Regions from separate parts of the Glutamicibacter sp. 2E12 genome, predicted to be linked through region 2. Evidence: riboswitches for the same ligand, from Rfam matches in the RefSeq annotation. Region 2 holds a riboswitch; each other region holds the start of a gene.
The links. Region 2 has a riboswitch for S-adenosylmethionine ahead of ACP3TE_RS03785 (O-acetylhomoserine aminocarboxypropyltransferase/cysteine synthase family protein). Riboswitches for the same ligand answer to the same signal wherever they lie in the genome.

Region 1: linked by a shared signal. The riboswitch ahead of ACP3TE_RS05875 (ABC transporter ATP-binding protein) and the one ahead of ACP3TE_RS03785 (O-acetylhomoserine aminocarboxypropyltransferase/cysteine synthase family protein) in region 2 are both predicted to bind S-adenosylmethionine.
Region 3: linked by a shared signal. The riboswitch ahead of ACP3TE_RS04290 (hypothetical protein) and the one ahead of ACP3TE_RS03785 (O-acetylhomoserine aminocarboxypropyltransferase/cysteine synthase family protein) in region 2 are both predicted to bind S-adenosylmethionine.
Region 4: linked by a shared signal. The riboswitch ahead of ACP3TE_RS08200 (acyl-CoA dehydrogenase family protein) and the one ahead of ACP3TE_RS03785 (O-acetylhomoserine aminocarboxypropyltransferase/cysteine synthase family protein) in region 2 are both predicted to bind S-adenosylmethionine.

Annotation. Positions count from the first base shown of each region.
Region 1 is NZ_CP188297.1:1,268,139-1,275,866, reverse strand. Features, by position in the region: gene ACP3TE_RS05895 (BCCT family transporter) at 1-1,089, shown strand, start outside; gene acs (acetate--CoA ligase) at 1,170-3,131, opposite strand; gene ACP3TE_RS05885 (ABC transporter permease) at 3,208-3,972, opposite strand; gene ACP3TE_RS05880 (aliphatic sulfonate ABC transporter substrate-binding protein) at 4,042-5,064, opposite strand; gene ACP3TE_RS05875 (ABC transporter ATP-binding protein) at 5,150-5,971, opposite strand; SAM riboswitch class I at 5,977-6,078, opposite strand; SAM riboswitch class I at 6,346-6,437, shown strand; gene ACP3TE_RS05870 (acyl-CoA dehydrogenase family protein) at 6,453-7,728, shown strand, end outside.
Region 2 is NZ_CP188297.1:828,320-836,047, reverse strand. Features, by position in the region: gene ACP3TE_RS03800 (methionine synthase) at 1-21, opposite strand, end outside; gene ACP3TE_RS03795 (DUF1852 domain-containing protein) at 40-1,032, opposite strand; gene ACP3TE_RS03790 (LysR family transcriptional regulator) at 1,156-2,097, shown strand; SAM riboswitch class I at 2,330-2,420, shown strand; gene ACP3TE_RS03785 (O-acetylhomoserine aminocarboxypropyltransferase/cysteine synthase family protein) at 2,509-3,822, shown strand; gene ACP3TE_RS03780 (cystathionine gamma-synthase) at 3,819-5,033, shown strand; gene ACP3TE_RS03775 (HEPN domain-containing protein) at 5,252-6,709, opposite strand; gene ACP3TE_RS03770 (gamma carbonic anhydrase family protein) at 7,593-7,728, opposite strand, start outside.
Region 3 is NZ_CP188297.1:937,965-945,692, reverse strand. Features, by position in the region: gene ACP3TE_RS04300 (LOG family protein) at 1-459, shown strand, start outside; gene ACP3TE_RS04295 (VIT1/CCC1 transporter family protein) at 523-1,626, opposite strand; gene ACP3TE_RS04290 (hypothetical protein) at 1,681-1,947, opposite strand; SAM riboswitch class IV at 1,964-2,077, opposite strand; gene ACP3TE_RS04285 (DinB family protein) at 2,145-2,732, opposite strand; gene ACP3TE_RS04280 (helix-turn-helix domain-containing protein) at 2,869-3,435, shown strand; gene ACP3TE_RS04275 (hypothetical protein) at 3,573-3,989, shown strand; gene ACP3TE_RS04270 (APC family permease) at 4,096-5,625, shown strand; gene ACP3TE_RS04265 (PucR family transcriptional regulator) at 5,681-7,216, opposite strand; gene ACP3TE_RS04260 (aminotransferase class III-fold pyridoxal phosphate-dependent enzyme) at 7,298-7,728, shown strand, end outside.
Region 4 is NZ_CP188297.1:1,747,713-1,755,440, forward strand. Features, by position in the region: gene ACP3TE_RS08180 (aldehyde dehydrogenase family protein) at 1-1,342, shown strand, start outside; gene ACP3TE_RS08185 (CdaR family transcriptional regulator) at 1,400-2,461, shown strand; gene ACP3TE_RS08190 (GntP family permease) at 2,753-4,114, shown strand; gene ACP3TE_RS08195 (hypothetical protein) at 4,190-4,564, opposite strand; SAM riboswitch class I at 4,839-4,929, shown strand; gene ACP3TE_RS08200 (acyl-CoA dehydrogenase family protein) at 4,980-6,206, shown strand; gene ACP3TE_RS08205 (acyl-CoA dehydrogenase family protein) at 6,235-7,464, shown strand; gene ACP3TE_RS08210 (MBL fold metallo-hydrolase) at 7,582-7,728, opposite strand, start outside.

The DNA of each region.
Region 1 (7,728 bases), 440 kb from region 2:
ATTCTGACGGCATTGTTTGTCGCTTCTGCCGTTTCCGGCATCGAGCGAGGTATCCAGTGGTTGTCCAACACCAACATGGTATTGGCATTGATCATCGCATTGATCGTTTTCATTGGCGGCCCAACTCTGTTCATCCTGAACGTCATTCCCAATGCCATTGGCGCTTTCATCGGCGACTTGCCGGAGATGGCTTCGCGTACGGCTGCCGGCGATGGCGCAATGTCTGATTGGCTGTCCTCGTGGACTGTCTTCTACTGGGCATGGTGGATCTCTTGGAGCCCATTCGTAGGCTTGTTCATCGCCCGCATTTCCCGTGGCCGCACTATTCGCCAGTTCGTCACCGGCGTGCTGCTCGTTCCATCCAGTGTCACCCTGATTTGGTTTGCAATCTTCGGCGGTGGCGCAATCGGTATTCAGGAACGCGCTGAACGCTCCGGGGAAACCGGGGAAAAGCTGGCCAGCATTGTTGACGGCGTACCAGATATCGACTTCGATTTGATCCTCTTCGACATGCTTGGGCGCCTCCCGCTGTCGGGCTGGATGGCTACCGTGCTGATGGTCGTCACCGTGCTGCTGATTGCAATCTTCTTCGTGACCGGCGCAGACTCGGCCTCGATCGTGATGGGTGCGCTCAGCGAACGCGGCGCTGAAGAGCCATCCAAGAAGGCCGTGATCTTCTGGGGCGTGGCCACCGGCGCTGTGGCCGCGGTGATGCTGCTGGCTGGCGGCGATCATCCGGCGGAGGCATTGACCGGGCTGAAGAACATCACCATTGTTTCGGCGCTGCCATTCGTGATTGTGATGCTCCTGCTCTGCGTGGCGTTGTGGAAGGACCTGAGCAAGGATCCGCTGGTGCTTCGCGGCAAGGTGGCTCGAAAGGTCCTGGAGCAGTCCGTGGGCCAAGCGGTTGACCGCCATGAGGGCAGCCAGTTCAGCTTGATGACCACCGAAATTCCTTTGGTCAGTGCCGAGGGCAAGGCCTCCGAAGGGAAGCTCTTCGCCACCGAAGCCGCCGCTGACCCGGTGCAGGACGGCAAGAACACTGCGGCCGATGGCCAGAGCCAGAAGCCAACGACCGGGGATTCCTAACCGGCAAATCAAATGAAGCTTCTTCCCCCGCCGGGGAAGAAGCTTCATTTGTTTAACCCCAAGGGGCCTGGGAGCAGCGATTAGCCGCGCGCGCGGCAGATCGCGTTGATCTCCGGAATGCACGGCTCATTCTGCAGGCTCGTTGTGTCGCCGAGCGTGGTGCCCTCGAACAGCTGGGTGAGCAGGCGGCGCATGATCTTGCCCGAACGGGTCTTGGGCACATCTGGAACCAAGACGATTTCCCGCGGCTTGGCAATCGGGCCGATCTGCACCGCGACGGTATTGCGGAGTTCAGCAATGAATTCGGCCTGCCGTGCAACGAGCTGCTCGTCAGGCGACTCGGCAACCAGGGTCTTGTCCAGCGGTACCACGAAGGCAGTTGCAGCGTGTCCGGTCTTGGAATCCGGGGTGGGGCAGACGCCGGCTTCCACCACGCCGGGGTGGGTGACCAATGCCGATTCGATTTCAATGGTGGAAAGCCGATGGCCGGAAATATTGATCACGTCGTCGGTGCGGCCCAGGATGTAGATATCGCCGTCCTCATCGAAGCGGGCACCGTCGCCAGCCAAGAACCAGCCCTGCTCTACGTATTGTTCCCAGTAGCTGGTGTAGTAGCGCGTCGGGTTGCCCCATACGGTACGGGCCATCGACGGGCCAGTGCGCGTGATGACAATATTGCCCTGCTGGTTGGCCGGCACGCTCAGGCCGCCATCGTCAACAATGTCCACCGAGATGCCCGGCAGCGCGCGTGCGGCGCAGCCTGGCTTGAAATGTCCATCGGTCGGCAGGGGGGAAAGCACGGTCGCGCCGGATTCGGACTGCCACCAGGTGTCAACCATCGGCAGTCCTGCTTCGCTGTCCCGGCCGATCTGCTGGCGGAACCATTTCCATGCCTCGGGATTGACGGCTTCACCCACAGTGCCGCCGATCTTCACCGAGGACAGATCGTATTGAGCGGGGATGCCGTCCGGGAACCAGCCCATCAACGAGCGGACCAAGGTGGGAGCGGTGTAGTAGCTGGTGACCTTGTAGCGTTCAATGACCTCGAAGTGGCGGCCCGGGTGCGGGGCGTTGGGGACGCCCTCGTAGATTACCTGGGTGACGCCATTGGCCAACGGGCCGTAGATCTCGTAGGTATGCGCGGTGACCCAGGCGAGGTCGGCGGTGCACCAGTGCACGTCCTTGGCGCGCTGGGATTCGTCCGGGTTGGCGAACAGCAGGTTGTAGCTGGTGGCCGCCTGCGTCAGGTACCCGCCGGTGGTGTGCACCAAGCCCTTCGGCTGGCCGGTGGTTCCCGAGGTGTACATGATGAACAGCGGTGTTTCCGCATCGAATGCCTGCGCGTGGTGCTCGGTGGACTGGGTATCAACCACCTCATGCCACCAGATGTCGCGGCCTTCGGTCCACGGGATTTCGTCGCCGGTGCGGCGGATAACCAGGACCTTTTCGATTTCGTTCTCGCCGGCAACGGCCGCATCGGCGTTGCCTTTGACCGGAACCGAAGTGCCGCGGCGGAACTGGCCGTCGGTGGTGACCAGGACCTTTGCCTTGGTGTCCTCCACGCGGAACCTCAGCGCTTCGGCGGAGAACCCGCCGAAGACCAGCGAGTGGATGGCGCCGATGCGGGCGCAAGCCAAGGTGATGACAATTGTTTCAATGAGCACCGGCAGGTAAATGACCACGCGGTCGCCCTTCACCACACCCAGGGATTCCAAGGCGTTGGCTGCCTGGGAGACCCGCTCCTGCAAATTCTTGTAGGTGACGGCTACCCGGTCTCCGGGCTCGCCTTCGAAATACAGTGCGACCTTCTGCCCGCGTCCCGCAGCTACATGGCGGTCGGCGCAGTTCACTGCGGCGTTCAGCTTGCCGCCGAGGTACCAAGAAATTTCCGGTCCGCGCTTGGCATCCGGATCGGCCGGAATGATGCGGCTGGTGGTGTGCCACGGGATGTCCCAATCCAAGAGGTTCGCCGCTTCGTCCCAGAATTCCTGGCGTGCTGCCTCTGAAACTTGAGTTGAGGTTGTTGCCAATTCGGTGGTCATCGCAAACTTTCTTTGGTGAGGGGTAGCTTTGTCAGCGGGTACTAGCGGGTACTAGCGGGTATTAGCGGGTCCGGTTTCAGGTCCAGCGCTTGATAGCCCAGCGTTCTGCTATCGACAGCAGGGCATCGGTGATCTTTCCAAAGACGGCCAGCAGCACGATGGTCATGATCAGGCGGTCCAATCGGCCGTTGTTCTGCGAGTCGGTGAGCAAGAAGCCAAGGCCCATTGACGCGCCGAGGAGTTCGGCTGCGACCAGGAAGAGCCAAGCTTGGGCTAGTGCCAAACGCAGGCCGGAGAAGATCGAAGGGACCACTGCGGGCAGCTGGACGGTGCGCAGCAGCTTCAATCCCTTCAACCCGAAGGAGCGGGCTGCTTCGACCAGGTGGGCATCGACATGGCGCAACGCCAAGGCGACGGTGGTAAAGACCGGGAAGAAGGCACCAATGATCACGAGTGTGACCTTGGAATCTTCACCCATTTTCATCCAGAGCACCAGCAGCGGAACCCAAGCCAAGGAAGGGACTGCACGCAGGGCGCTGATGCTCAGTCCCAGAAATGCATCTGCCAATTTGGACAGTCCGACAAGCGCACCCAGCGCCAAGCCCAGCAATGATCCGAAGGCGAAACCGAGAAGAACACGCTGAGTGGAGATGCCGATGTGCTTTCCGAGTTCGCCATCCTGGAAGAGCTCAATGGCAGCAGAAACCACTGAACCCGGAGTTGGCAGTGTCCACGGAGCAACGATTCCGGTAACGGTGACAAATTGCCACACAGCCAGGGTGGTCAGCGGCAAGACCAGCGCAAGCAGCCATTTCGGGGCACGCAGGATCGTTGCGGCCATGCTGGCCTTCTGCTTGGCAGGTGTTTGGCTTCCGCGGGTTCCAGCCACGTTAGAGGGACTCATGGCTGGTTACTCTCCGGAGATCTTTGTTGCGTCTGCCTTGACGGCAAACTGGTCATCGATGAGGGTTTCCAGAGCTTCATCAACGGATTCCTGCTCCGAGACATCGCCGCTAGCGACCAGCGTGGGAGCAATCTTGCTCAGGACTCCAGTGAATTTGGCGTCGGGAACTGCCGGAACGTCCAGATTGGAGCGTTCCTCAATGACGGTGGCAGCAACTCCTGGTTCGAGCCCTGCTACGTCGGCCAGGATTTCTGCGGTTTCCTCGGGATTGTCAGCTGCCCAGCCACGAGCCTTTTCGTAGGCATCGACAACGAGCTGGGCGAGTTCGGGGCTCTGCTCAATGAAGTCTTCGCGAGCGTTCAGCGCACCGTAGGTGTTGAAATCCAAGTTCCGGTAAACCAGTTGCGCGCCGTCTTTTTCGGCAGCGGCCATGATCGGATCCAAACCGCTCCAGGCATCAACCGAGCCGTTGGCCAGGGCGGTACGTCCATCGGCATGCTGGAGGTTCTGCAGCTTGATGTCAGCTTCACTCAAGCCCGCGGATTCCAGCGCCTGCAGCAGGAAGAAGTATGGGTCGGTGCCCTTTGTAGCGGCCACGGTCTTGCCAGCGAGATCTTCAACGGACTCGATTTTCGAGTCCTTATCCACTACCAGGGCCGCCCATTCCGGCTGCGAATACAGTGCGATGGTCTTGATGGGTGCACCGTTCGAACGGTTCAGGAGCGCAGCGGAACCGGCTGTGGAACCAACATCGATTGCGTCGGCGCGAAGAGCTTCATTGGCCTTGTTGGAACCAGCGGACTGGATCCATTCGACATTTACGCCCTGCTCCTTGGCGGCTGCTTCCAACCATCCCTTTTCCTTGAGTACCAGGCTCAGCGGGTTGTAAGTGGCAAAGTCGATGGACAGGGTCTGACCATCCGAGGAGGCTGTAGCGTTTTCGCCAGCACAGCCGGTCAGGGCAACTGCGCCAACGATCAAGGCGGCGGCGGACAATGCAGTGCGGCGGGTGAGACGGTTCAAAAGCATGGAGAATCCTAGAATTGTGCGTGCAAGCGGTGTAGGTGAAAAGGCAAAGGGGACGAATGGTTCGGGACCCACGGCGTGGCCGGGACTAATGGTTGGTTGGGTCGACGCCGAGCAGGCGCAATAGGTGCAGGCGATCTGCAACGAACTTTTCATCGGTATGCCGGCGTGGATGCACAGCTGAGATGGACAGATCCTCGATGACGCCCGCTGCACTATGCCCAGCGCCTCGCCCCAGAACAATCACGCGGTCAGCCAAAGTCAACGCCTCGTCCACATCATGGGTCACCATGAGAACAGTGGTGGGGAACGATGCGTGAATCGAGAGCAGCAGATCCTGCATCTTCAAGCGTGTCAGCGCATCGAGGGCGCCGAAGGGTTCATCAAGAAGCAATACACCCGGGCGCCGAGCCAGCGCGCGAGCCAGCGAAACCCGTTGCGCCATGCCTCCGGAGATCTCGCGTGGGCGCAAGCTGGCTGCATGGCTCAGACCGGTCAGCTCGATCAACTCATCGATCAGCGAGTTGCCGGCGCGCTTATCGGTTTCCGGTGCCAGGCCCAGTGCAATGTTCTGGCGAACCGAGCGCCATGGCAGCAGCCGGGGCTCCTGGAAGGCAACGGCGCATAACTCGTTGATGCCGGTGACCTCGCGGGTGCCGGTGCGGATGGTGCCGGTGGTGGGGTGGTCCAAGCCCGATACTGAACGCAGCAGCGTGGATTTTCCGCAACCGCTGGCTCCAAGAATGGCCACGACTTGACCTGCTGGAATTTGCAGGTTGATATCGGTCAGAACGGTGCGGCTTTCCATCTTGGTGGTGAAGGTTCGCGACACGTTGCTGAACTGCACGTCCAGGGCGCTTGAAGCTGAGGCAACGGGAGCTGCCTCGGGCGCTGCAAAGGAAAGAGTCATGTTCATCTCCATCGTTCCTGGCGGTAGCACCGGCCTGCAGAGCAAAACTCCAAAGGTGGTTGCTGCGGCGTCGTGGAGCCAGATCTCTCGGCCGCTCGGGATGGTTACGTGTCCATTACAACGAGTCGAACGATTTGAACGCAAATCTTGCGTAATATGAAAAAATCTTCGACAACTACGTCACATTGCCCAGAAATTTCGTTATTTATTTTATTGCAGGCCGGTTTGCTCGACATTAAGCAAAACTTTGCAACTCATCTTCGGCAGGACGCGGATTAGGCTGTGAAATTTGAAGATGGGCACTGCCGGCACTGGGACGAAATGTGACTTCGCGGGTTGGAAACGCCGGTTTATTACCGTTACAAATGAATTACGACCCATCCAGAGCGGCTGAGAGATCTGGCTCCACGACGCCGCAGCAACCACCCCAATAGCGGGACGGTGCTACCGCCAGGACCGATGGAAAGAATTGAGAACCCTGATGCCTATTGGTGAATCGCACAATGCCCTCGGACTGGACTTCAACCAGCTCAGTGACCCTTCGCAGGCCACCACAATGGACCTGGACAAGTTTGAAGAACAGCTGCCGACCAGGCAATTGCTGAAAATCACCCCCGGACCAAGTGCGGATGAGCAATACGACCGGCTGGCCGAAATTTTCCGTCCCGTTTTTGCGCAGATCGCCGCGACAGCCAAGGACCGCGACTTGAACCGCGTGCTTCCTTTCGAGCAGGTAGGCCTGCTGAATCGCGAGCGTTTCGGTGCGCTGCGCCTTTCCGTTGCCGACGGGGGCTACGGCGCACGGCTGGTGGATGTCTTCCGTCTGCTCATCGAGCTGTCCGAGGCGGACTCCCACGTAGGCCAGCTGTGGCGTGCGCATATCGCATTCGTCGAGAACGTCTTGGCGCTGGAGGACGAAGAGCTGCGCAAGAAGTGGGTCGCTCGCATCGCTGCCGGGCAGATTATCGGCAACGCCTACACCGAACGCGGTGGCAACGCCCTGGGCACCTTGAACACCAAGGCCAGCACCGTGGACGGGCGCTGGGTGATCGACGGTGAAAAGTACTACTGCACCGGCACCATTTTTGCCGACTGGACCACCGTTGCCGTGGCCCACCCGGAGCTCGCCGGCCGCCAGATCGCCGTGGTCTCCACCCAGCGCAGCGGCGTCAAGATCCTCGACGACTGGGATGGGTTCGGCCAGGGCCTCACCGGAACCGGCACTACCGAATTCCACCAGGTCCCGGTGGATTGCTTCATGCCGCAGCAGACCAATGACTCCGAAGCGGCGATCTTCCAGCTGGTGCTCATGGCCGTGCAGGCAGGCATCGCCCGCGCCGCATTGAACGACCTGCGTCACGCGGTGCAGGCACGCACCCGCATCTTCACCACTGGAACCGGGGTGCCGGTATACCAGGAACCCCAGGTCCTCCAGCTGGTGGGCGAAGTTTCCGCGGAGTCCTTCGCTGCCGACTCCGTGGTGATCGGCGCAGTCCTTGAAGTTGAAGCCGCCTTGGGCGATCCGGGACTGAACGACGAGGAACGCTACGCCGTATGCGAGCTGGCCGCCAACCGCGCGCAAACCGTGGTGCAGCCACTGGCCATCGGCGTGACCAGCAAGCTCTTCGACGCACTGGGAGCCTCTTCCACCAGAAGCGGCTGCAACCTGGACCGGCATTGGCGCAATGCGCGCACCATCGCCACCCATAACCCGGCGATCTACAAGGCGCGCATCGTCGGGGACTACGAGATCAACG
Region 2 (7,728 bases):
GGGGATAAGCGGGGAAGTCATGGGATATCTTTCGGGATCTTAGGCGACAGGAGCCGGGTAGGAAGAAGACCACTGAGCGAGCAGCTCGCGATTCGGAATAATGAAATGCTCTTCGGTGAACTTCCCTTGGATCTTGCCTAGCTGGGTTCGTTCTTCGCGGTCATAAAAAACGCGGGTGGGGGAGAAATCCTGGGCGCCGAGACTCGGGTGGTACACAGCAGGCGCTCCTGAGTTGGCGTTGTAGATCTCGGGGCGGTAGATCTTCTGGAAGGTCTCCATGGTGCTGATCAGGCTGATCAGCTGCAGATTGGTGTAGTCGTTGAGCAGGTCACCGCGGAAGTAGAACGCCAGCGGTGCCACGGCACCTGGCGGCATGAAGTAGCGGACGCTCAAGCCCATTTTCCCGAAGTACGCATCGGTCAATGAATTTTCGTCCTGCTGGTATTCCAAACCGAGCACTGGATGGCTGTTGCCGGTGCGGAAATAGGTCTTGGAAGTCGAGACGCTGATGCAGATCACCGGCAGCTGGGCAAAACGTTCACGGTATGCCTGTGAGTTCAAAAAATGTTGGAAGAGCTGTCCATGGAGATCACCAAAATCTTCTGGCAGCACCGGAGCTCCGCTGTCATTACATGAGGCTGGAAGCACTACGCTGAAGTCGTAATCGCGGACATAAGAAGAAAAATTATTGCCGACTATTCCCTGGGTTCGAGTGCCTAGTAGTTTATCCACGATCGTGGTTTCAAGGACTTCTAAAAGGGGAAACTTCTGGTAGTTATTATCGGCAGTGAAATGCACATTGGCAGAAATGATTTCCAATTCCAGCGCATAGCGGTCTCCCTGGGGATTGTCCCAGTGAACCAGGGAATTGAAGCGGCGGTTGATCATTGTTAAAGCATTGTTCAGGTTCTCTTCGCGGCGCTCTCCACGCGCCAAATTGGCGAAGTTCGTGGTGGTGCGCGAATTTGTCGAAGGGGAGTAATTCTCGTCGAATTTAGTGGTGCTAATGCTGAAGGTCAACGCGTCTGCCATGATGGCCAATCTGTTTCTGAGGGGACCGTGGTGGGCCGAGGGGAAGTCGTTGCGTCAATCATGCAGGGTGATTCTTGATATCAGGTAACTCGATATAACTATGGATTGATATAGACTCTGGCTATGGTTCAGGGAACAAATGGCTTGACGCTGCAGCAGCTGCGCTATTTCGTGGCGGTAGCCTCCGAGGGGTCCATCTCGGCTGCCGCCGACTTGATTTACGTCGCGCAGCCCAGCATGTCGGCGGCGATGAAGGAGCTCGAATCGCGGGTGGGGCGCACCTTGCTGGTGCGCTCGGCCAGGGGAGTGACGCTCACCGCCGAAGGCGCAGAATTCCTGGGCTACGCCCGGCAGGTGCTCGAGCAGGTGGAGCTTCTTGAGCACCGCTACCTCGGCCGCCCTTCCGCCAGACGACTGCTGGGCGTCTCGACCCAGCACTACTCCTTTGCGGTGGATGCGTTTGTCCGGATGGTGCAGGCCAGTGGAGCCGAGGAATACCAGTTTTCGCTGCGCGAGACCCGCACCGAGCAGATCATCGAGGACGTGCGCACGCTGCGCAGCGACATCGGGATCCTGTACCGCAACGACTTCAACCGGAAGGTCATCGACAAGCTGCTGCGCGAATCGCGGCTGGTCTTCCACCCGCTGTTCCTGGCCGATCCGCACATTTTCATCTCGCGCAGCAACCCGCTGGCCACCCGTGACCAGGTCACCCTCGAAGACCTCGAAAACCTGCCCCGGCTGACCTTCGATCAAGGCGCGAACAACTCGTTCTACTTCGCCGAGGAAGTGCTCTCCACACGCTCCAGCCAGCGGGAAATCCAAGTCTCGGACCGTGCGACCATCTTCAACCTGATGATCGGCCTGGGAGGGTACACGATCTCCACCGGCATCATCAGCGACGAGCTGGATCCATCCATCGTTGCCATCCCGCTGGACATCGACGAGCGCATCGAGATCGGCTGGATCGATCACGCCGCGATCCCGCTCACCGACCAGGCTCAGCGCTACCTGCAAGAAGTCCGCGCAGTGGTGGCCAGCTTCGGGGTGGAAGTGCTCGGCTGAGCCGCCAACAGCGTAACCCCCGGTCATCGAGTGCCGCTCCATCGTCATAAACTTCCGGGAAAACCTTGAAAGTCTCGGGGTTTTTCTCATTTTGGTGCGTCATAAAGTGGCGCCAGCCACCGCGTCATCATGACAAGTGCACGACATATGAAGCTTGGCGGCCTTGTATGAAGCCGGCCGCCCGATAGCGCTTGCACCCCTCGCAGCCCATGGCCAACCATGGAAGAACAACAAACCATCAAGAGCGACTAAGAGATCTGGCTCGTTGACGTCGCAGCAACCATCGGGAAACCGAAAGGTGCTAATGCCAGGAACGATGGAGCAGTTCCGAACGCGTTTTTGCGCGTTGCGCTTCGTGTTGCCACACGACGCCAATCGGTGCACTCCCTCGCAGAGAATCGAGGAGGAGCTATGAGCCAAGGAACCGACGCGGTGCACGCAGGGTACCGCCCGAGCGGAGACTTCCGCCCGATGCTGCCGCCATTGCACAATTCTGCAGCCTACCAATTCCAATCGCATGCCGAAGCGATCGAGAAGTTCGCGCTGCGCCAGGCCGGCTTCACCTACTCGCGTACCGGCAACCCCACTGTCTCGATCCTCGAGCAGCGCGTGGCCGCGCTGGAAGGCGGGGCCCAGACGGTAGCCACCGCTACCGGCCAGTCCGCCGTCGCCCTGTCCCTGCTGGCCCTGACCCAGGGACCCAAGCACATCGTGGCTTCCTCCTCGCTCTACGGCGGCACCGTGGACCTGCTCACCGACACCTTCGCCGACTTCGGGATCCGCGTCAGCTTTGTCGACCAGGCCGATCCTTTGGCTTGGGCTGCGGCCATTGAGTCGGACACCCGGGCGTTCTTCCTGGAGTCGGTCTCCAACCCGCTGTGCACCGTGGCCGATATCCCGGCCATTGCGGCGATCGCCCACGAGCACAACATCCCGGTGGTAGTGGACAACACCCTGGCCACCCCGCTGAATGTGCGCCCGCTGGAACTCGGTGCCGACATCGTGGTGCACTCGGCCACCAAGGGCCTGGCCGGACACGGCTCGGTGCTCGGTGGGGTCGTGGTGGACTCGGGGAAATTCGACTTCTCCGATGCCGCCCGCTGGCCGCAGATCGCCGCCCCGCGGGTGCGTCTGAACAACACCTCGCTGCTTGAGCGCCACGGACCGGCCGCCTACGCAATGCTGGTGCGCTCCAAGTTCCTGCACGATCTGGGCCCGACCCTGGCCCCGGCCAGCGCCCAGGGAATCCTGGCCGGAATCGAAACCCTGCCGGTGCGCGCCGCCCACGTGCAGCGCAGCGTCACCAGGCTGATCGACGCGCTTGCCGAGTATCCGGGCATTGCCGCCATCCACCACCCCGCGCTGCCCGAGCACCCCAGCCACGAGCTGGCCCGGGCGCTGGCGCCGAAGGGCACCGGCTGCGTGCTGGCCATCGAGCTGGCCCACCCGGCCCTGGTTTCCCCGGTGATCGACGGGCTCAAGCTGATTTCCCTGGCCGCGAATGTGGGGGACACCCGCACCATGGTCTCCCACCCGGCGACCATGACGCACTGCCGGCTCTCGGAGCAGCAGCTGGCCGACGCCGGCCTGAACACCTCCACCCTGCGCCTGTCGGTCGGTCTGGAAGACCCCGCCGACCTGCTCGCAGATATCACCCAATCGCTGGATCTTGCATTGGCCGCAACCCAGGCCACCGCCGGCACCAAGGAAGTGAGTTTCGCATGAGCGGCTTCAACACCCTCGCCGTCCACGCCGGCCAGCACAAGGACCCGCACACCGGTGCGGTGATCCCGCCGATCTACCAGACCAGCACCTTCATCCAGGACGGCATCAACGTGCTGCGCGCCGGGCACGAATACTCGCGCGGCTCCAACCCGACCCGCAACGGGTTCGAATCCCAGCTCACCGCGCTGGAAGGCGGCGCCGCCGGCTTCTCCTTCGCTTCGGGGATCGCGGCCGAAGATGCGCTGCTGCGCGCGGTGCTTCAGCCGGGCGACCACATCGTGCTGGGCGCCGACGGCTACGGCGGCACCAACCGGCTGATCTCCAAGCTGCACGGCAAATGGGGGATCACCTCTTCGGCGGTGGACATCACCAACCTGGATGCGGTGCGCGCCGCGCTGCGCCCGAACACCGCGCTGCTCTGGGTGGAAACCCCGTCCAACCCGCTGCTGGGCATCGCCGACCTGGCCGGGTGGGCGGCCATCGCCCGCGAACACGGCGCCCTGCTGGTGGTGGACAACACCTTCGCCACCCCGTACCTGCAGCGGCCGCTGGATTTCGGCGCCCACGCAGTGGTCCATTCCACCACCAAGTACATTGGCGGGCACTCCGACGTGCTCGGTGGTGCGGTCATCGTGGCCGATCACCTGCACCGCGGGCAGAGCCTGGCCGAAGCCGTGGGCTACCAGCAGTTCGCCGGGGGAGCGGTCTCCGGTCCGCAGGATTCCTACCTGGCCGCCCGCGGGCTGAAGACCCTGGGCCTGCGCATGGAACGCCACGGGGCTACCGCCTCCACCCTGGCCCGCTGGCTCGATGACCAGCCCGAGGTCACCCGCGTCTACTACCCGGGACTGGAACGCCACCAGGGCCATGAACTGGCCAAATCCCAGTCCGCGGCCGGCCGTGGCTTTGGCGGGATCCTCTCGTTGCAGCTCTCCGATGAAGCCGCCGCCCGCGCCTTCGCCCAATCCATGGAGTACTTCCAGCTCTCGGTCTCCCTGGGCGGGGTGGAATCCCTGGTCTGCTATCCGCGCGAAATGACCCATGCTTCGCTGATCGGCACCCCGCTGGAAATCCCGGCCAACCTGGTCCGCCTCTCGGTGGGCATCGAGGAAGCCGACGACCTGATTGCCGATCTGGAACGCGGGCTGGCCGCGGCCGCGAAAGCAACCAGCGCGGACAGCATCCAGCACCGCAGCCTGGCCACAGCCTGACCTAAGGGCAAGTGGATTGAAACATGCCGTGTAAGGAGGACACTGACATCGGCGAACTGCCGATCCTAGTCTCCGCCTGCGATTACCCAATTTTGAAGGTCTGCCACGAAATACTGGTAATCAGATTCGGAGATTCCTCGGAGCTGTGGCCGAGTCGGGGACTGCGATATGTAGTAATGCCGTTGATGCTTGACTTTCAGGCTCACTCTCACGCTTTTCTAAGGTCCGTCCTCAGCGGTGGGAAGTTTAGGGATTTCAGCACACCGGTCTGCCAAGACCCGTAACCGGGGATGGCGAGTGATTGCCTGAATCAATTTCTCATCCGGGATTCTCAATTCCGAGAGGGCAGCGAGGTAGGTAATCAGATGAACAGAGTCGGAAATGATTTTGAGCTGGTAGAAGTTACTGATGTCGCGGTGCTTCTTCGTTCCGCCATGGGCGACGTGATGCCGTGCCCATACGGCCCAATCGACCCACTTTTCGACATCGAGTTGGAGTTGTGTTTTGAGCTCTGCCGGGAGCTTGTCATGCAATCTGATCAGACGGTTTTTCAACTCAGTATTTTTTCCTCCGTCAAGGCACCAGGTATCGAACCCCTCAGCGGCTGCGAGAACTTGGCTTAAATGCTCTTCTACCATGAGTGGCGAGTGGCCGATGAGTCCAACTACCAAATTCCACGCATACTGCGCCTGTGCTCCAGAGGTTAGCCGTTGCCAGGCCTCCAAGAAGTTACCAAGCGACACATCGTTGAAGGTGAAGACGGTGCCACCAGCCTCGGTGTAAAGATCCGGTTCGCTTTGATGTCCCGTATAGCACAAAAGGGAGACTTCTTCACCGTCAACAGTCTGCGCCTTGATCGACTCGACACCGCTCGTATTGAACGTCGCCAGACTCATCAGGCCCAAGAGCGGGCTGGTTCTGTGGAGTAGCTCCTCAGCAGAACTGGACAAATCATCGATGAGTGCAACTTCTGCATCGGCACTGGCGAAAAGCTCGATACTTGCCCCACGACGCCGCCGGTTTGTCATGAAGCTTAATTTCAGAGCAGGGTCAGCTTCGGTTGCTGGAGAGATCCAAGGTCGTGTTGCATACGTATTGATGCTGTAAGTCGTGTCCGCTATTGAACCTGTGGCCCAACCTGCCCGATAACCACCAATTACTGGCAGCGTGAATGGGCAGAGGTAAGTCCCGTCCTCCTGTTTTTCGCCCGGATGCTCGACTCCCTCGATCTGTGTCCACAGCGGTGCACCGAATCGTCCGTCGCTTGTTAGATAGTAGAGATTATCAAGCGCGACCCTGAAGCTGCGAAACTCGCGGCAGTCGGCGGAGGCCACATGCGCGCCAACGCAGACCCACGAGGAGTGCCAGAATTCTTCTTGGATCTGACTTCCCATTTTTGCCTTGTAGCTTCTGCGTTCTGCACCCCATATGCAGACTTTTTTCCCAGAATCGAGCTCGCCATAGATTGTGCTTGGCAAAGTGTCGCTTTCGAATTCACGGCTACGCTGGAACCATTCGTTGGCTTGCTCTTTCTGTGGCTCCGGAGGGAGCCCTCCAATGAGTTCCAGATCTGCACCTGAATTCTGACTCCAAGTAATTATTCCGGGCACGCGATTAGCTGGTGATTCAGGAAAGTAAAACCAGCCCTTGAGCCGGTGGTCATCGCTTGTCTTCATGGTACACAGCCTAGCTGCTGCAAACATCACTCGAATATTGATCTAAAGTGACGCTGATTGATTTACCATATTGGGCGGACAATCGCTCCATCAGGGGTGGACACTACGTCACTGGTTATAAAGCTGAAAATTGAGTTTCTCCGTAGGTTCGGAGCGTTCCGACATAGATTGGATAGATCCGCTGTGGAGTCAAGTGCCGGAATCTTTTTATCTACTCAAATCGACGGCATCGGAAGCCGCGAGGGCATTAGGAAAATAGGGGTGCCCATGGAATGTGAAGAGGTTCTCGTGACAGCACTAAGCCGCGGTGAGCCCCTGGTCGTTCAAGGCCAACCAGCACTCAGGTACAGACTGAACTGCGAAGGGAGGGTCCTCATAACTGAGAATATTGTTGAAAGACTAGGTATCCAGTTGGTGGGTGAGGCGGCCTGAGCGCCGTAGATTCGCGAAGAAGGCGATGCACAGACCCAATTTCATGTCGTATCATTACCATTTGCCGAACATGCCAGGTTTAAGAAATCGAGCAACACTGAACTGGCCAGTCTGATAAATATTTGAGCCAACCTGGATGCCAATTACAGGAAGGGAACCAACCGAAGTACTTGCATGAGTAGCCGTGCTCGATGGGCAGGTAACTGAGACCCTGAGTGCCATTGTCGTTCCAATCAGTACCAAGGCGGAGTTCCGTTCCTTAGGGTCCTTTATTGAGGCACCGCAAAATGACTGGGCTTCCATCGCAACGCAGAAGTTCCCCTCGAATCCGTGGATTCTGCGAGAGGAGCTGTCCATGGTGGCGGTGCTGGATCGGACCGAGCGTTTCAGCACCATAACTGGCGAGCTGTGGCTGCTCGTGGAGCCCGATTCGGGCAGCCGGCCACACAAATCAGGCGTTGGCTTCCAGATGCTTCGCTGCCAGCACGAGGTAGTGGTCAGCATTGGTCTTCAAGCCGGCGACTTCCTCATCGCTCAGCTCGCGGCGGACCTTGGCAGGGACACCGGCAACCAGCGAACGCGGCGGA
Region 3 (7,728 bases), 110 kb from region 2:
ACCGGCTGGGCGAGAACTGCGCTGATGGTCAAGGAGCGTTTCCCGAGCCAGCGGCAGTCCCTGGGCGTGCCAACCTGGTTCTACGGCCACGAGCCGCCGAATCTGTTTGCCACCCAGATTGCCAAGTTCTTCACCAATTCCATTCGTGAAGCGATTTTGCTGGAGCAGTCCAACGGCGGGCTGGTAGTTCTGCCCGGGGCCGCCGGCACGGTGCAGGAAATCTTCCAGGATGCCTGCGAAAACTACTACGCTACCGGTGCTCGCGTGGTGCCGATGGTGCTGATCGGCAAGGACTATTGGACGAGGGATCTGCCTGCTTGGCCGCTGCTTCAGGCCCTGGCCAAGGACCGTGTCATGGAACAGAAGATTGCTCTGGTGGAAACCGCCGAAGAAGCGATGGAGTTCATCCAGAGCATGCAAACCCTGCGCCGGCGTACCCGGCGGCCGGAGAACAGCTAGAGCACGGCATGGAAAATGCCGGTACAGCCAAAGCTGTACCGGCATTCGAATCGCAGCAGGCTGCTATCCGATGCTGACGTCGAAGATCAGGCCCAAGCAGTAGGTGATGGCCGCTGCGCCCCAGCCGATGGCTAGCTGGCGCAGGCCGCGCTTGAGCGGGGAGGCACCGGAAAGCAGTCCCACGATCCCTCCGGTGATCATCAGGGCCACGCCTACCAGGACTACCGAGACGAGGATCGCGGTCATGCCGGAGAGCCCAAGGATATAAGGCAGGATCGGCACGACCGCGCCGGAAGCGAAAAGGATGAACGAGGTGGCCGCCGCGCCGGTGGCCGACCCCAGTTCCTGGTGCTCCTTCTCGAGTTCTTCGCCGCGGCCTTCCGGGTTCAACGAGAAGTCGGGGTTGCAATCGCAGGTGAACAGGCCCATGCGTTCTGCGGCCCGGTGCGCTGCATCTTCATCGCTCATTCCGCGGGCCTTGTAGATCAGCACCAGCTCGTTGGCGTCCAGATCGAGGTTCGGGGCGGCGGTTAGCGTGACCTGGGTTGGTCGCGAGGCGGTCAGCAGCTCGCGCTGGGAACGCACCGAGACGTATTCGCCAGCTGCCATGGACAGTGCGCCGGCCAGCAAACCGGCAACACCGGAGAACAGCACGAAGGTCGCTGAAACACCGGTCGCACCGATACCCATGATCAACGCCAGGTTGGAAACCAGCCCGTCGTTGGCGCCGAAGACCGCAGCGCGGAAGTTGCCCGAAAGGCGCGCACGGCCTGCTGTAGCCAGCGCCCGGACGACCTCTTCGTGGACCTGTTCGTCGGCCGCCATCTGCGCGGTGGCGTCCTTGTCGTCGCGGTAGGGCGAACTGCTTTCGGAGCGCTGGGCCATGGCCAGCACGAAGACCGAACCGAAATGCAATGCCAGGAAGCGCAGCATGGTGCGTCGCAGCGACGGGCGGACTTCCTTGAAATGCTCGCCGAGCAGGACGCGCCAGTGGGATTCGTGGCGGGCTTCCGCCTCTGCAAGGCCCAGCAGGATTTGCCGTTCTTGACCGGTTTTCTTTTCCGCGAGGGCCCGGTAGATGGAGCCTTCGGCGACTTCATCTGCGAGATACTTGCGCCATCGCTGGATCTGCGCTTTGGTAGGTTCGGTTTCTGGGTGCTGTGGCATCGCGACGATGACCCTCCTGGAACATGGATTTTCCAATGAAACCCGTGGATCGGATCAACCACCCAGTTTAGTCAGGGCTCCTGCACTTGGGAATTTGGCAAGGCTAAAAGCAATTCGCTTGCCCGCGGGATCTCCGGCTACCGGCAGCACCAGCTGCAATTCAGAAGTGGCCGGATCATAGGTCGGCCGGCGGGCGCAACGGGCAATGAGCTGTTCAAGCCTGAGCGGATCTGCAACGTAGCGGGTGCGCCAGCGGCCTTCGGCCTTGAACTGCACTTGGCCGGTCTGGCGGTCGATGACGGGCAGAATCGGATATGCCATGGGACGTCAACTCTCTTGCGAGCTCTTGCCCGTGCACCTGTTGATGCGCGGACCGCTTCCTCATCCGAACCACCCATGAACTTGGGGTTGGTGCGCGGCCAGTCGGAGCTTGGCGCCGCGTCTCGTGAAGCAACATTTCCGATGGTACCGCCGGTGGCAGGGCGCGGTGAAGTCCGAATGCGTAATATGACTGCGGCTCAGCTGCCCGGGGCAAAGGCATTGGCCAGTTGCTGCAGCTTCTCGCGTTGTTCGGCCCATTGCCCCGCGGTGTAGCCGGGCAGCAGATCCAGTTGCGCGGTCCAGCCAGCACGGCCATCGAGCTGCTCGCGAATAATGTCCAAATGCCCTGCATGGCGGGAGGTCTCGGCGAGCGCATGGATGAGCAGGTGATCCAATGTGGTATTCCCGGCTGGCCCCCACCACGGTACCTCTACGGGGCTGACCAGGGGCAGGGTGCTGATGGCCTCATCGGCGAAGGCGATGGCTTTCCGATAGAGGCCGATCAGCTGTTGCGCGCGCATGTCTGCTGGCGGAAGGAAATCCGCGTCGGGATCATGCGGAGCTATGAACTCGCGAACGTAGCGGTCATTGGCCTTGCGCTTGAGGCAGGTGCCGAAATATTCGTATTCATTGATCGCCAAATGGTGTAGTACACCCAGGATATGGGTGCCCGTAGGGGTGAGCGGGGTGCGGGCCAGGTGCTCGGCGAGGCCTTCTGCCTTGAAGATCGCATTCTCGCGTGCGTCGTTCAGGTACCCGCAGAGCTTGTCCTTGGTGCTGTCCATGGACAGAGTCTAGTGACCGTGGTGGGTCCGCGGTAGGGGCGCCGTGTGTTTACCATTGGTAAACTTGCCCCGCAGGCCTTGAAGCCAAAGTGGTTGCGGTTGTAGTTGCTGCAAAAAACGTCGATGGAGCCAAACGATGAAAACCTTGCCAGTTGAACCAACCGGTGCTGCGATCAACATCGGTGCGAGGCTGCGCGGGGTGCGCCAGACCCAGCGCATGACCATTGACCAGGTCGCCGAGCTATCCGGACTGACCAAAGGTTTCCTCTCACGTGTCGAGCGCGACCTGACCAGCCCTTCGGTTTCGACCCTTTTGCGGTTGTGCGAAGTGCTGGGCATGGAAGTAGGTACCCTCTTCGAGGTTCCAGAAACGAAACTGGTCCGCCTGGAGCAGGCTCCCCGTGTTTCCCTGGGCGGCGACGGCATCACGGAGCAGCTGGTTACGCCACGCAGCGAGAAGCGGGTGCAGATGATTCGCGCTGAGATTGCGCCCAAGGGCACCGGTGAAGCAGAACTGTATTCGGTGGATTGCGAGCTGGAAGTGCTGCACGTGATCGCGGGAAAATTCATCCTGGTATTGCCAGATCAGCGCGTAGAACTCGAAGCAGGCGATACGATAACCTTCCCCGGGCGTGAACCGCATAGCTGGGAAAACGATTCTGATGAGGTAGCTGTGGTTACCTGGACGCTGATCCTCTCATGACGCCAAGCCCATGCGCCTGCTGCCAGGGCACGGCATGAGCGGTGCGGCTGCGCGTTCGTCTGCGGGGAGATGAACCGCGTATTCTAGGAACGATGCGTTGTTTCGGGGCGCTCGGAACGATGAGTGATGGGAGAGGCGTGAGGACAGGCGAACCAACCGCTGCGCAAGATCAACTGCGCAGTATCAGCTGGTGGGCTTCGATACTTTTCGGCGTTCTTATTGGCACCACCTTGACCTGGATCCGCACCCAACGCAATTTCTTCTTCATTGGCGCAGCGATTCTGGCCGTCGTCATTGTCACCATTGGCGTGCGAACGATTCGCCGACGTGCACGCTTCCCGCTGATGGCGCAGGCGCGCACCTCGTGGGTGTATGTGCTGTGGACCGGTGTCCTGCTCATCCTGGCCGGACCGATCCAGCTGGTGTACGTAGCCGATGACCTTTCTGAACTGACGATCAAATCGCTGGTAATGTCCGCAGGCTTCTGCCTGGGCATTCATGAGGTCGATCGCGCGCTGGTGAAAGCCAGCAAGAAGCGCTCCGGTGAGGCCTAGCCTTCCGATTTGGGCGGAATAGCCTGAAATGTAGTCAAAACATCCAATACCCTTTGGCGCGATTTTGCATAGTGTGATCCTGATCAACTTTCCAGAAGGGGTTGCCATGTCAGGAAAAACCGCGAAGAACCACACCGCAGAACCAGGCCTCAAGAAGGTCCTCGGCCGCTGGGATGCCTTGGCCATAGGCGTTGGCGCGATGATCGGCTTTGGCTGGGTCGTGCTCACCGGCGACTGGATTACCACCGCCGGTCCGCTGGGAGCCACGCTGGCTATGCTGGTTGGCGGTGGCATCATGGCGGTAGTTGGCCTGACCTATGCCGAACTCGTTGCGGCCATGCCGAAAGCAGGCGGTGAGCACAACTACTTGCTGCGCGCCATGGGCGCCCGCTGGTCTTTTGCCGGTTCGTGGGCCATCGTCGGCGGCTACATTGCGATCGTGGCCTTTGAAGCAGTGGCACTGCCCAAATCCGTGCTCTATCTCTTCCCGGAGCTTTCGCAGATCAGATTATGGGAGATCGCTGGCTCAGAGGTCTACTTGACTTGGGCGCTGGTCGGTGTCGCCGGTGCGATAGCGATCACCTGGATTAACATCCGGGGCATCAAGACCGCCGGTGTAGTGCAGACCTTCGTGGTGCTCTTCCTCTTCGTCATCGGCGCAATGCTGCTTGCTGGCGCATTCACCGGGGGCGAGAGCAGGAATATGGAACCATTCTTCGAAAACGGGGTGGCCGGCTTCTTCGGCGTGATGATCGTGGTGCCGTTCATGTTCGTCGGCTTCGACGTGATCCCGCAGTCCGCCGAGGAATGCGACATCGCCCCGCGAAAAATTGGCAAGTACGTGGTGATTTCGGTGCTGATCGCCACCGCCTGGTATGTGGGGATCATCCTGGCCACCGCCTCGGGAATGGGCGCTTCGGCGCTTTCCGGATCCGAACTTGCCACTGCCGACGCGATGGGGGCACTGTTCAATTCCGAAATCATGTCAAAGGTGCTGATCGCCGGCGGCATTGCCGGCATCCTCACCTCGTGGAATTCGTTGCTGATGGGTGCTTCGCGACTGATGTACGCGATGGCCAGTTCCGGGATGCTGCCACGCTGGTTTGCCTACCTGCATCCGAAGCACCGCACACCGAGCCATGCACTGCTGTTCATTGGCGGCCTCTCCATTCTGGCTCCATTCTTCGGCACCGCCATGCTCGGATGGTTGGTGGATTCCGGTTCGCCGTCGATCGTGATCGCCTACCTGCTGGTGGGCGTGGCGTTCTTGATTCTGCGCCAGCGCGAACCGCAGATGCAACGCCCGCTGCGCGTGGGCGGTGCGGGAAACGGCGGCAAGGTCATCGGCGTACTGTCGGTGGTCTTCTGCGCCGGCCTGATTTCGCTGTATCTTCCGGGAATGCCGGCGGCCATCGGGTGGCAGCCGTGGCTGCTCTTCGCCGCTTGGTGGATCCTGGGCATGGCCTTCTTGCTGCGGGTGCCACGCGGGATTGCGCCGGGCGAATTCGCGGAAGAGGAATTGCTGCAGAAGCTGAGCATCCGCCAGCAAGCCAAGCTCGGTGCCACCGGCCCGGACGCCGCAGCAACGCGACGCGCCAGTGCGCCGCACGATAGCCGGACTCGGCTCAAGGGCTGACGGCTGCACCTGGGGCACGCCGCGGGATCTGGCTATTGCAGAGACTGCGGCGTGCCTATTTCTGTGCCCGGCGCAGGGCCAGCCAGAGCGAGGCGGCGGCATCCGGATCATCGAGATTGGCGCCAAGCAATTCCTGGGCCACGGTGATGCGGTGGCGCAAGGAATTTCGGTGGATGCCCAATTCGCGGGAGGCTTCTTCCCAATGGCCGCGATGGCGCAGGTAGGAGGTGACCGCGGAGAGCAGATCGGCGCGCGCGTACGCTGCGAGGGCCTTGACCCAGGTCTCTGCGCTGGCATCGAAGCCCGGGGCGCCGCAGGCCATGGTCCCGAACGGGACAGCGTCCAGCGTTTGGCGCAGGGCAGGCAAATTGGCAGGGATCTCGGCCAAGTTCAATGGTTGGGAGAGTACGGCGTGGACTTCGGGTGCGGGGGAATCAAATCGCCCGCACGCCATCGGGCCCGTTGCGGTTGCAGCCTGCGGTGCCACTGCCTCGCCATTGCCGGAACTGTCTGCGGGTTCGGGAAGTATCAAATAATGTTCGGCGCCGTCCTCATAGTGAAGCTGGCACTCGCGTACCGCTGCGGCGACATCGGGCAAGGCGGCGGGGCGCGCCAGCGAGGGCAGCGCATGAAGTGCGGTTGCTGCATCGGTATCGGCACCTGCCCGGTACAGCAGGATTCGCACACGAACAGGTATTCTGCCCAATCCGGCTTCTTCCCCGACCAGGCGTGCCGCCTCGGGCTGGCCATGCAGCAACAATTTTGCGGTGGCCGAGCTGAGCGCGTTATTCGTGCTGGCAGCCAATTCCCGTTGCCTGGCGCGCAAGGAGAGCAACGTGCAGGCCGTCATGATGATCTGCCGGTCGGCCTTGGTCGGCCTGCGCCCGGCGGAAACTCCGAGATATCCGTGGATCGTGGTTCCGGACAGGATGGGATAGAGCGCAACTTCGTGGCCCTGGACCTCGAAGGTGGACGCCGAGGGCATGCCATTGCGCCGAAAGCGCATGGACTCGTGGCGGAGTTCGCCCAGGAACGCTTCGGCGGATGCCGGGTAGCAGGCCGCCGGCCGGGAATCGACGGAAAGATAGGCGGCCCAGCCGTTCACTGCCTCAGCCAAGCCCCGCACGACTGCATTGATGGCATCCGGGCGTACGGCGGCACGCGCCAAGGCAGTCTGCGTGCCCAAGGAACCCATCAGGTTCGAAGCCTGATCACGTGAGGCCAGGCGCCAGTATGCCCGTGAAATGTTCTGGAAGGGCACCTGGTCCGGGACGATCCCCAGCTCTATGCCGGCAGCGTCGCAGGCGGCGATGACGTGCTCGGGCACCGTGCGAAGCCATGGACCCAGCCCCAGCCCCAGGGCGCAGACTTTTTTGTCCTGCAGCCGGCGCATGTATGCGCGGGAAGCTTCCTCGCTCGCGGCGAATGGCATGCCGGTGGTCAGCAGCAGCTCGCCGCCGTCCAGATAGGTGGTGGGATCTTCCAACTCAGAGACATGCACCCCGCTGACCGGCTGGGCACGGAAGGTTCCGGTGCTGGCAGGGAAGAACTCGGTGCCCAACTCCGCGCCCAGCTGCAAAAGCGTAATCATTGGGTAAATTATCCAAGAAAGATGCTGGACTTGGATGCAATGACCAATGACGCGTGTCACGGGGATTTCTAGGCTTGAGCCATGACTGAAACCCTTGCTTCCACCGACGCCCCAACCTTGTCCCAGACCAGGCACCTTGCCACCAGCATCCCCGGCCCGCGCTCTGCGGCCCTCCATGAGCAGCGGGTGCAACAGGTCAGTAGCGGTTTTGGCGTCACCTTGCCGGTCTTCGTCAGCCGCGCCGATGGCGGGATTATCGAAGACGTCGACGGAAATCGCCTGATCGACTTCGCCTCGGGGATTGCCGTGACTTCACTGGGTGCCGCGAACCGCCGCGTGGCCGAACGCGTGGCCAAGCAGCTGGCGGACTTCACCCATACCTGCTTCATGGTCACCGAGTACGAATCCTTCACCCAGGTGTGCAGCTGGTTGAACCAGCACACCCCCGGCGAGTTCGAGAAGCGCACAGCGCTGTTCTCCACCGGGGCCGAGGCCGTGGAGAACGCGGTCAA
Region 4 (7,728 bases), 920 kb from region 2:
TGCCACCGCAGCGGACATCGACCGCGCAGTAGCTGCCGCCCGTGCAGCGTTCGAGTCCGGGCCCTGGGCAGAAATGACCCCGGCAGCACGCCAGCGGGCGCTGCACCGCTTCGCTGACGCATTGGAAGCGAACCTCGATGAATTGGCTACCCTGGAGTCCCTGAACTGCGGGAAGCCCTTCAACATCGCCCGCTTTGGCGAGCTGCCCGCGGGCATCGAGACCTTGCGCTACTTCGCCGGCTGGGCCACCAAGCTCAACGGCGAAACCCGCGATATTTCCCTGCCAGGAACCTGGCACGCCTATACCCAGCGCCAAGCCTTGGGTGTGGCCGCACTGATCGTGCCATGGAATGTCCCCTTCACCATTGCGCTGTCCAAGGTGGCTCCGGCGCTGGCGTCCGGCTGCACCGTCGTGCTCAAGCCCGCGGAGCTGACCCCGCTGACCGCCGTGCGCATGGCGCAGATTGCGCTTGAAGCAGGCATCCCGGCCGGTGTGCTGAACGTGGTCCAGGGCTTGGGGCCGGTGGCCGGCCAAGCGCTCGCCGACCATCCGGATGTCGACAAGCTCTCCTTCACCGGATCCACCGCGGTAGGCAAGAAGCTGCTGGCGTCGGCAGCGGTCAATCTCAAGCGGCTGAGCCTTGAGCTGGGCGGCAAATCCCCGGTGGTGATCTATCCCGACGCGGATCTGGACAAGGCCATTCCGGCCGCCGCCATGAGCATCTTCGGCAACTCCGGCCAGGTCTGCGCGGCAGGGTCGCGACTGTATGTCCACGAAGACATCGCAGACCAGGTCATCGAAGACATCGCCGGATTCGCGAAGAACCTCAAGCTGGGCGCTGGCCTGGCAGAAGGAACCCAGCTGGGCCCGCTGATCTCCCAGGTGCAGCGCGAGCGCGTGCTGGGGTACATCGAGGCGGGCATCGCTGATGGCGCGGAACTCGTTGCCGGTGGCTTGGCCGAAGGCGAAGAAGGATTCTTCGTGCAGCCCACCGTGCTGAAAAATGTCAGTCCGGACATGTCCATCGCCAAGGATGAGATCTTCGGGCCGGTGCTCTCGGTGAGCACCTTCGGCGACGAGGATTCGCTGGCCGAGGTGCTGCGCCGGGCCAACGACACCGACTACGGTCTCAATTCGGTGATCTTCACCCAGGACATTTCCCGCGCGTTGACCTTCGCCAAGAAAATCCAGGCCGGCAACGTCAGGGTGAATACCGGTGCCGGCATGGATGCGAACATGCCGTTCGGCGGATTCAAGCAGTCGGGGTGGGGCGCCGAAAATGGCCGTGAAGGCATCGAGGCCTACACCTCGCTGAAGTCGGTCACCGTCAAGCTCGGCTAGCGGCAATGTTCTATTCCGGGACTGCTTTGCGCAGTCCCGGGCCGATAGGATGAGCTCATGAGCGAAAAGGAGCAACCCCGGCTGGCTAGCGCGTTGGCGCAGAAAGTCGTCGACACGATTGCGCCGACCATCAACCGCAATGTGAACATCATGAATGCTCACGGAGTCATCATTGCTTCTACGGATGCTGCGCGTATCGGTACCCACCACGACGGCAGCGCAGAGGCGATCCGCCGCAACAACATCATCCGTGTCAGCCAGGCCGACGGCTCGGCCGGAACCCAGCCCGGGGTCAATGTGCCGCTGGTGCTGAACGACCAGCTCTGCGGCGTTGTGGGCGTGACCGGAGCTCCCCACGAGGTGGAACCGCTGGCCGGCCTGATTGCACTGACCGTTCAATTGCTCTTTGCCCAGGAACGCGAGCACTCTCGCAGCGCGCGGCGCGAGACCGAAGCCCGCGACATTATTTCTGCGTTGATCGCCGGTCGCGTTGCGCCTGAAGTGATCGACCGCTCGCTCGCAGCGCATGGTTTGCGCGGGCCGAAATGCATTGAAGCTTGGCTGCCCCGAAGCGTGGGGGATCCGTCGCTCGAAGAGCCGGCGAAGGATCATCACCGCACGTCATGGATTAGCCTTTCCGGCGCGTACTGGAGGCTTTGCGCTGCCAGCGAGACAGCTTTCGCTCCCGAGCGCATGGACCAGGAACGTTTCCTGGTCTCCGCGCCTGTCGAAAAGGCCGAGGATCTCATGGCCGAAACCGAAGTGCTGCGCGTATTGTTGGGCTATCCGGCACTCGTGCCTTCCCACGCGCGGCGCCGCATGTGGAGCCGGGAAATTGCTGTGGCTATCGCCCGCACCCCAGCCCGCAGCCTGGAACATGCAGCTGCCCCAGCGATGCAGCTCAATGAGGAACAAGCCAGAACCCTGCTGGTCGTTGCGACAGCTGCTTCGATGAGCCAAGCGGCCACGGATCTGCATATTCACCGCAATACCTTGGTGCAAAGACTTGAACGGATAAGCCAGGTCAGCGGCGTCGATATTCGGCGGTCCAGCGAATCCCTGAAACTCCAGCATGCCATCTACGCGAGAGTGGCCTTGGGCCAGCTGCATGTTTTCTAGGCCCTGGAAACTAGGGGAGCTGGCGCCGGGGCTGGGAAGGGTGGGGTGTTTGCACACATTGGCTCTTTCGAACCCAGGCAAATGTGGTCGTGTGCCCATAGGTATTCGGGGTCACTTTTCCTAGTATTGGCAGGATGATCGATCTTTGCGCCCGAAACCGGGGTGGCACGGTGGCATCTAGCCCAACGGGCAAAGCCTTGAGCAGCTTTGCCGATAGGGCTGGTCCACCCGTTGAGCCATTGCGGGCTGGGCGCATTGAACTACCGATATTGGCAAAGGAGCCAACCCGCCGTGTACGAACTGCTTGTTCTGCTGATCCTTGTTGTGGCCATCGTGATGGTCACAGCACGCTTGAAGATCAGCCCATTCCTCGCCCTCGTTGGCGCAGCTATCCTGGCGGCCTTCGCCTACCGGATTCCGCTGGCCGACGTGGCTTCGACGGTCACCACGGCCTTTGGCAGCACCATGGGAAATATCGGACTGGTGATCCTGTTCGGAACGATGATCGGTGTCATCCTGGAGAAATCCGGCGCCGCGATCTCCATGGCAGATGCGCTGATCAAGGTCCTGGGTACCCGGTTCCCCAACCTGACGCTATCGATTATCGGCTACATCGTTTCCATTCCGGTCTTCTGCGACTCGGGATACGTGGTGCTCAACTCGCTGCGCAAAGCCATCACCCTGCGTACCGGGGTCTCCGGGCTGGCAACTTCCATCGCCCTGATGACCGGCCTGTACGCGACCCACACCATGGTGCCTCCAACTCCGGGCCCGCTGGCCGCAGCCGAAAGCATCGGCATTGCCGATAACCTGGGCTTGATCATCGCAGTCGGATTGCCCGTTGCGGCCATCTCGGCACTTGCCGGCTTGGCCTACGCCAGCCGCTTCAACAAGTCCCAATGGACCCCGTTGCCAAGCGACGACCACAATGACATCTCCGAACTCGACTATGAGCAGCTGCGTGCAAGCTTCGGAAAATTGCCCAGCCCGGCGCTAGCCTTCATGCCGATCCTGGTTCCGCTGGTGCTGATCTGTGCCGCATCCATTGCGAAGCTGCCCTCGCACCCGATTGGCGAAGGCGCTGCCCTGGAAATCCTTTCCTTCCTGGGGACGCCAGTTATTGCGCTGATCTTCGGCTTGATCTCATCGACTTTTCTTTTGAGCGGTGGCAGCAAGCTGGCGGTCTTCAATGAGCAGATGAACGAAGCTGTACGCACCGCTGCTCCGATCTTGCTGATCACCGGTGCCGGCGCCGGCTTCGGCGCGGTCCTGGCCGCGTCGGATCTGACCACGATTCTTTCGGATTCACTCAGCGGACTGGGCTTGGGCCTGGCTGTGCCATTCCTGATCGCCGCTGCATTGAAGTCCGCCCAGGGCTCGTCCACCGTCTCAATGGTGACCACTTCCGCGCTGGTCGCTCCGATGCTCGGCTCCCTGGGCTTGGGTTCGGAGCTGGGCATGGTGCTATCCGTATTGGCAGTAGGCGCCGGTGCGATGGTTGTCTCGCACGCCAACGACTCCTACTTCTGGGTCGTCTCGCAGCTCAGCCGCATTCCGGTGATCACCGCCTACAAGACCCTGAGCGTGGCTACCGCCATCCAGGGCACCGCGGGTTTCCTGACTGTACTGGTCCTGGGAGCCGTACTGCTTTAGCAGCACGCCTTCCAAGAAAGCAACGGATCGCGCCATCGGCAGATGGCGCGATCCGTTGCTTTAAGCAGTGCTGGATTAGCCCAGGCCTGCCGCCGGGAAGCTCCGCGCGGCCTTATTCGCTGTGGCAGTCGAGATCACCAGCAACGCGATGGCGGCCAGGTAGCCGGCTCCGGTCGCGGCGAAGGCGAAACCGAATTGGCCCAGCAGGCAGAGAACTGCTGCGCTGGCCAATGCCGCCCAACCGGCCCAGGAAGCCGCGGCAAGCAGGGGCGCAGCCTGCTGATGCCCGGCGAGCCAGGCCCCATCGCTGGCCAAGGTGTGGCGCGTCTTGATGCCGATCGCCGCATTGCGAGCGAGCTTCCGGTCCCGTGCCATCGGGGCGAGGAACGCTGCGACCAGCGTTATGCTCAGCAACCCGAACATGAAGGCAATCACGCCTGCTGGATCCACTTGCCGCCTCTTCTGCCGATTGATCTTGAATGGCCATTCAATGCGGTCGCATGGAAGTGCCCTGATCCACGCTGTGTTCCCAATCGATGCCTAGGGGAACGCCTTTGAAATCCAGTTCCAGCATGCCAATTGCGTCATGCGAAGGTCATATGACGTCTTATCCGCCCGTTTTCCGGCAGGGCGAAGGCGCGAAGATGACGTATTTTGTCCTGCTGTTCCTCCGCATGACAGCGCCCTTCCCGAGGACCTGCCAGTAATGCTTGACTCGGAGCACAACCCATCCAGAGCGGCTGAGAGGCCTGGCTCCGAGACGCCGCAGCAAGCCTGCACTCCGCAGGTAGTGCTAACGCCAGGTTCGATGGATCCGCAGATTTTCTGCATCCTTCGGAATCCATAGCCCAAGAGGAGAACGAAGATGACTGTACTGGATACCCAATTGCCGCGCGTGCCCTACACCGGCACTGCTGATGAAGCTGAACTGGCTCATTGGCGCGACGTCGCCCAGCAAGTAGCTGACAAGCTGGCGGCTGACGCGCTCGAACGCGACCGAAAGAACGCCCAGCCTTTCGCCGAAGTGCAGCTGCTGCGCGAAGCCGGGTTGCTCAATCTCTTGGTGCCTGCAGAATTCGGCGGAGCCGGAGCCCATTGGGAAGCGGCTTTCGAAGCGGTCCGCATACTGGCCGCAGCTGATGGCTCCATCTCGCAGTTGCTGGCTTACCACTACATCAACCAGTCCGGCATTGCGTTCTACGCCCCAGCAGAAGCGCAAGGGGCATGGTGGCAGCGCACCGTGGAAGGTGGCTGGCTCTGGGGCGATTCGGTGAATCCAGTTGATCCGGATTTGACGCTGAGCGCCGAAGGGGACGGCTACCGACTGAATGGAGCCAAGCGATTCTCCACGGGTTCCGGTGTTGGCGAGGTCATCGTCATCAACGCGCTGGTCCAGGGCGGAGAATACGACGGGCAGATTCTCGCGTTGGTTCTGCCACGCGATATCGATGGCTTGGAAATCGTTGACGACTGGGACTACCTGGGACAGCGGCTGAGCGCGTCGAATTCCTTGAAGTTCCACAACGTGCGGCTCGAAGCAGGGGACTTGCTGGGATTCGTCACCGATGAACCGGTCTCCACCCTGCTTACCCCCGGTATCCAGTTGGCCTTCGCCAACTTCTACCTGGGCATCGCCCAGGGAGCACTGGAGCGCGGCAAGCAGATCTTGCTGGGCCGCAAGAACGCCTGGCTGTTCTCGCAGGCAGAGACCTACTCGCAGGACCCGATCTTCCAGCGCACCGTCGGAGAGCTCAAAGCCCGCACTGCAGCAGTGGCGGCGCTGACCGAGAAGCTGGGCCGGAAATTCGATGCCCTGCTCTCGAAGGCCGGGGAAGTCACCCAGCCCGAACGAGCGGCGTTGGCCGTGGAAATTGCTGAAGCCAAGGTGGTCTCCACTGAGGTGGGAGTGGATGTGGCGAACCGGATCTTCGAGGTGACCGGTTCATCTTCGACTGCGAACTCGGTGGGTCTGGACCTGTACTGGCGCAATGTGCGCACCCATTCGCTGCACGACCCAGTGGACTACAAGAAGATCGAGGTCGGCGCCTACTTCCTGCGCGGAGAGTCCCAGCCGCTCTCGCTGTACACCTAAGAAAACTTCTCCCGGATTGGACTGAACGATGACTGTACTTGCAACTGGCAATCGACTCGCAGGCCTCAAAAACCGCTTCGCACCGCTCTTCGCGCGCATTGCGCAGGGTGCAGCTGAACGCGACCGCACCGGCGAATTGCCCTTCCAGCAGGTCGCGGACCTGGCCGCTGCCGGCTTTGGCGCGGTTCGGGTCCCGGAATCGCACGGGGGTGCCGGTGCTACGCTGCCCGAACTCTTCGAGCTCTTCGTGGATCTCGCGGCGGCGGATTCCAATATTGCCCAAGCGCTGCGCGCGCACTTCGCCTTCGTCGAGGACCGTCTGGTTGCGGCCCCCGGTCCGGGGCGCGACAAGTGGCTGGCCCGCTTCGTGGCGGGAGAACTGGTGGGCAACTCCTGGACCGAGGTCGGCACCGTCAAGGTCGGGGACGTGATCACCAAGGTCACCCCGGACGGCGAGGGAAGATTCAAGCTCAACGGCACCAAGTACTACTCCACCGGCTCGATCTTCGCCGACTGGCTCGATACCTACGCAGAGCGCACCGACACCGGAAAGCGCGTGATCGCCGCAGTCAACCGCCACCAGCGCGGCGTCGAGCTGGCCGATGACTGGGATGGCTTCGGCCAGCGCACCACGGGCACCGGCACCTCCACCTTCACCGACGCGATTGTCGCCGAAGAAGACCTCATCGACTTCGATACGCGTTTCAAGTACCAGACAGCTTTCTACCAGCAGGTGCTGCTCGCTGTCCTGGCCGGCTCCGCCAAAGCAGCCGAGCGCGACTTCGCCGCCGAGCTGAAGGCGCGCAAGCGGACCTTCAGCCATGCCGCGGCCAATGTGGCGGCCGAAGACCCGCAGCTGCTGCAGGTGATCGGCGAGGTCTCCGCGGCGGCCTTCGCTGCCGCGGCAACGGTGGAACGAGTGTCGACGGCATTGCAGGGAGCCTATGAAACTGCGCAGGCGCTGCACACCGGCGAGGTGACCGGGGAAGAGGACGAAGCAGCCAACGATGCGGCAGAGCTGGCCAGCGCCCAGGCGCAGGTGGTGCTCACGCCATTGGTCCTCAACGCAATCACCCACGCTTTCGATGCGCTGGCCGCCAGCGCCACGAGCGTTACCAAGAACCTGGACCGGCACTGGCGCAATGCCCGTACCGCCGGCAACCACAACCCCTGGGTGTTCAAGGCGAGGTTGATTGGCGACCTGGCGGTCAATGGCACCGAGCTTCCGCGCGTGTGGGCGATTGGTGCATCAAAGTAGATTCCTTGATTTTGCGGGTCCAGCATTCTTTGCCGATGCTGGGCCCGTGGTCGTAGTCCCGGGGCAATCGATCGACCATCGTTCCAGTCGCCTGACGGATAGCTGCCGGCCTTGGCCCTAGCGCACCTGGGTAACCGTGCCACTTGCGATATGGAAGATATCCAAGTCGCGGGGCACGAAGAGGCCGCCAGAGAACTGTTTCGAAGCCCGCTGCCAAACTTCCATTCCAGATCCAGCGGGAACCAAATGATGCAGCGCCAAGTT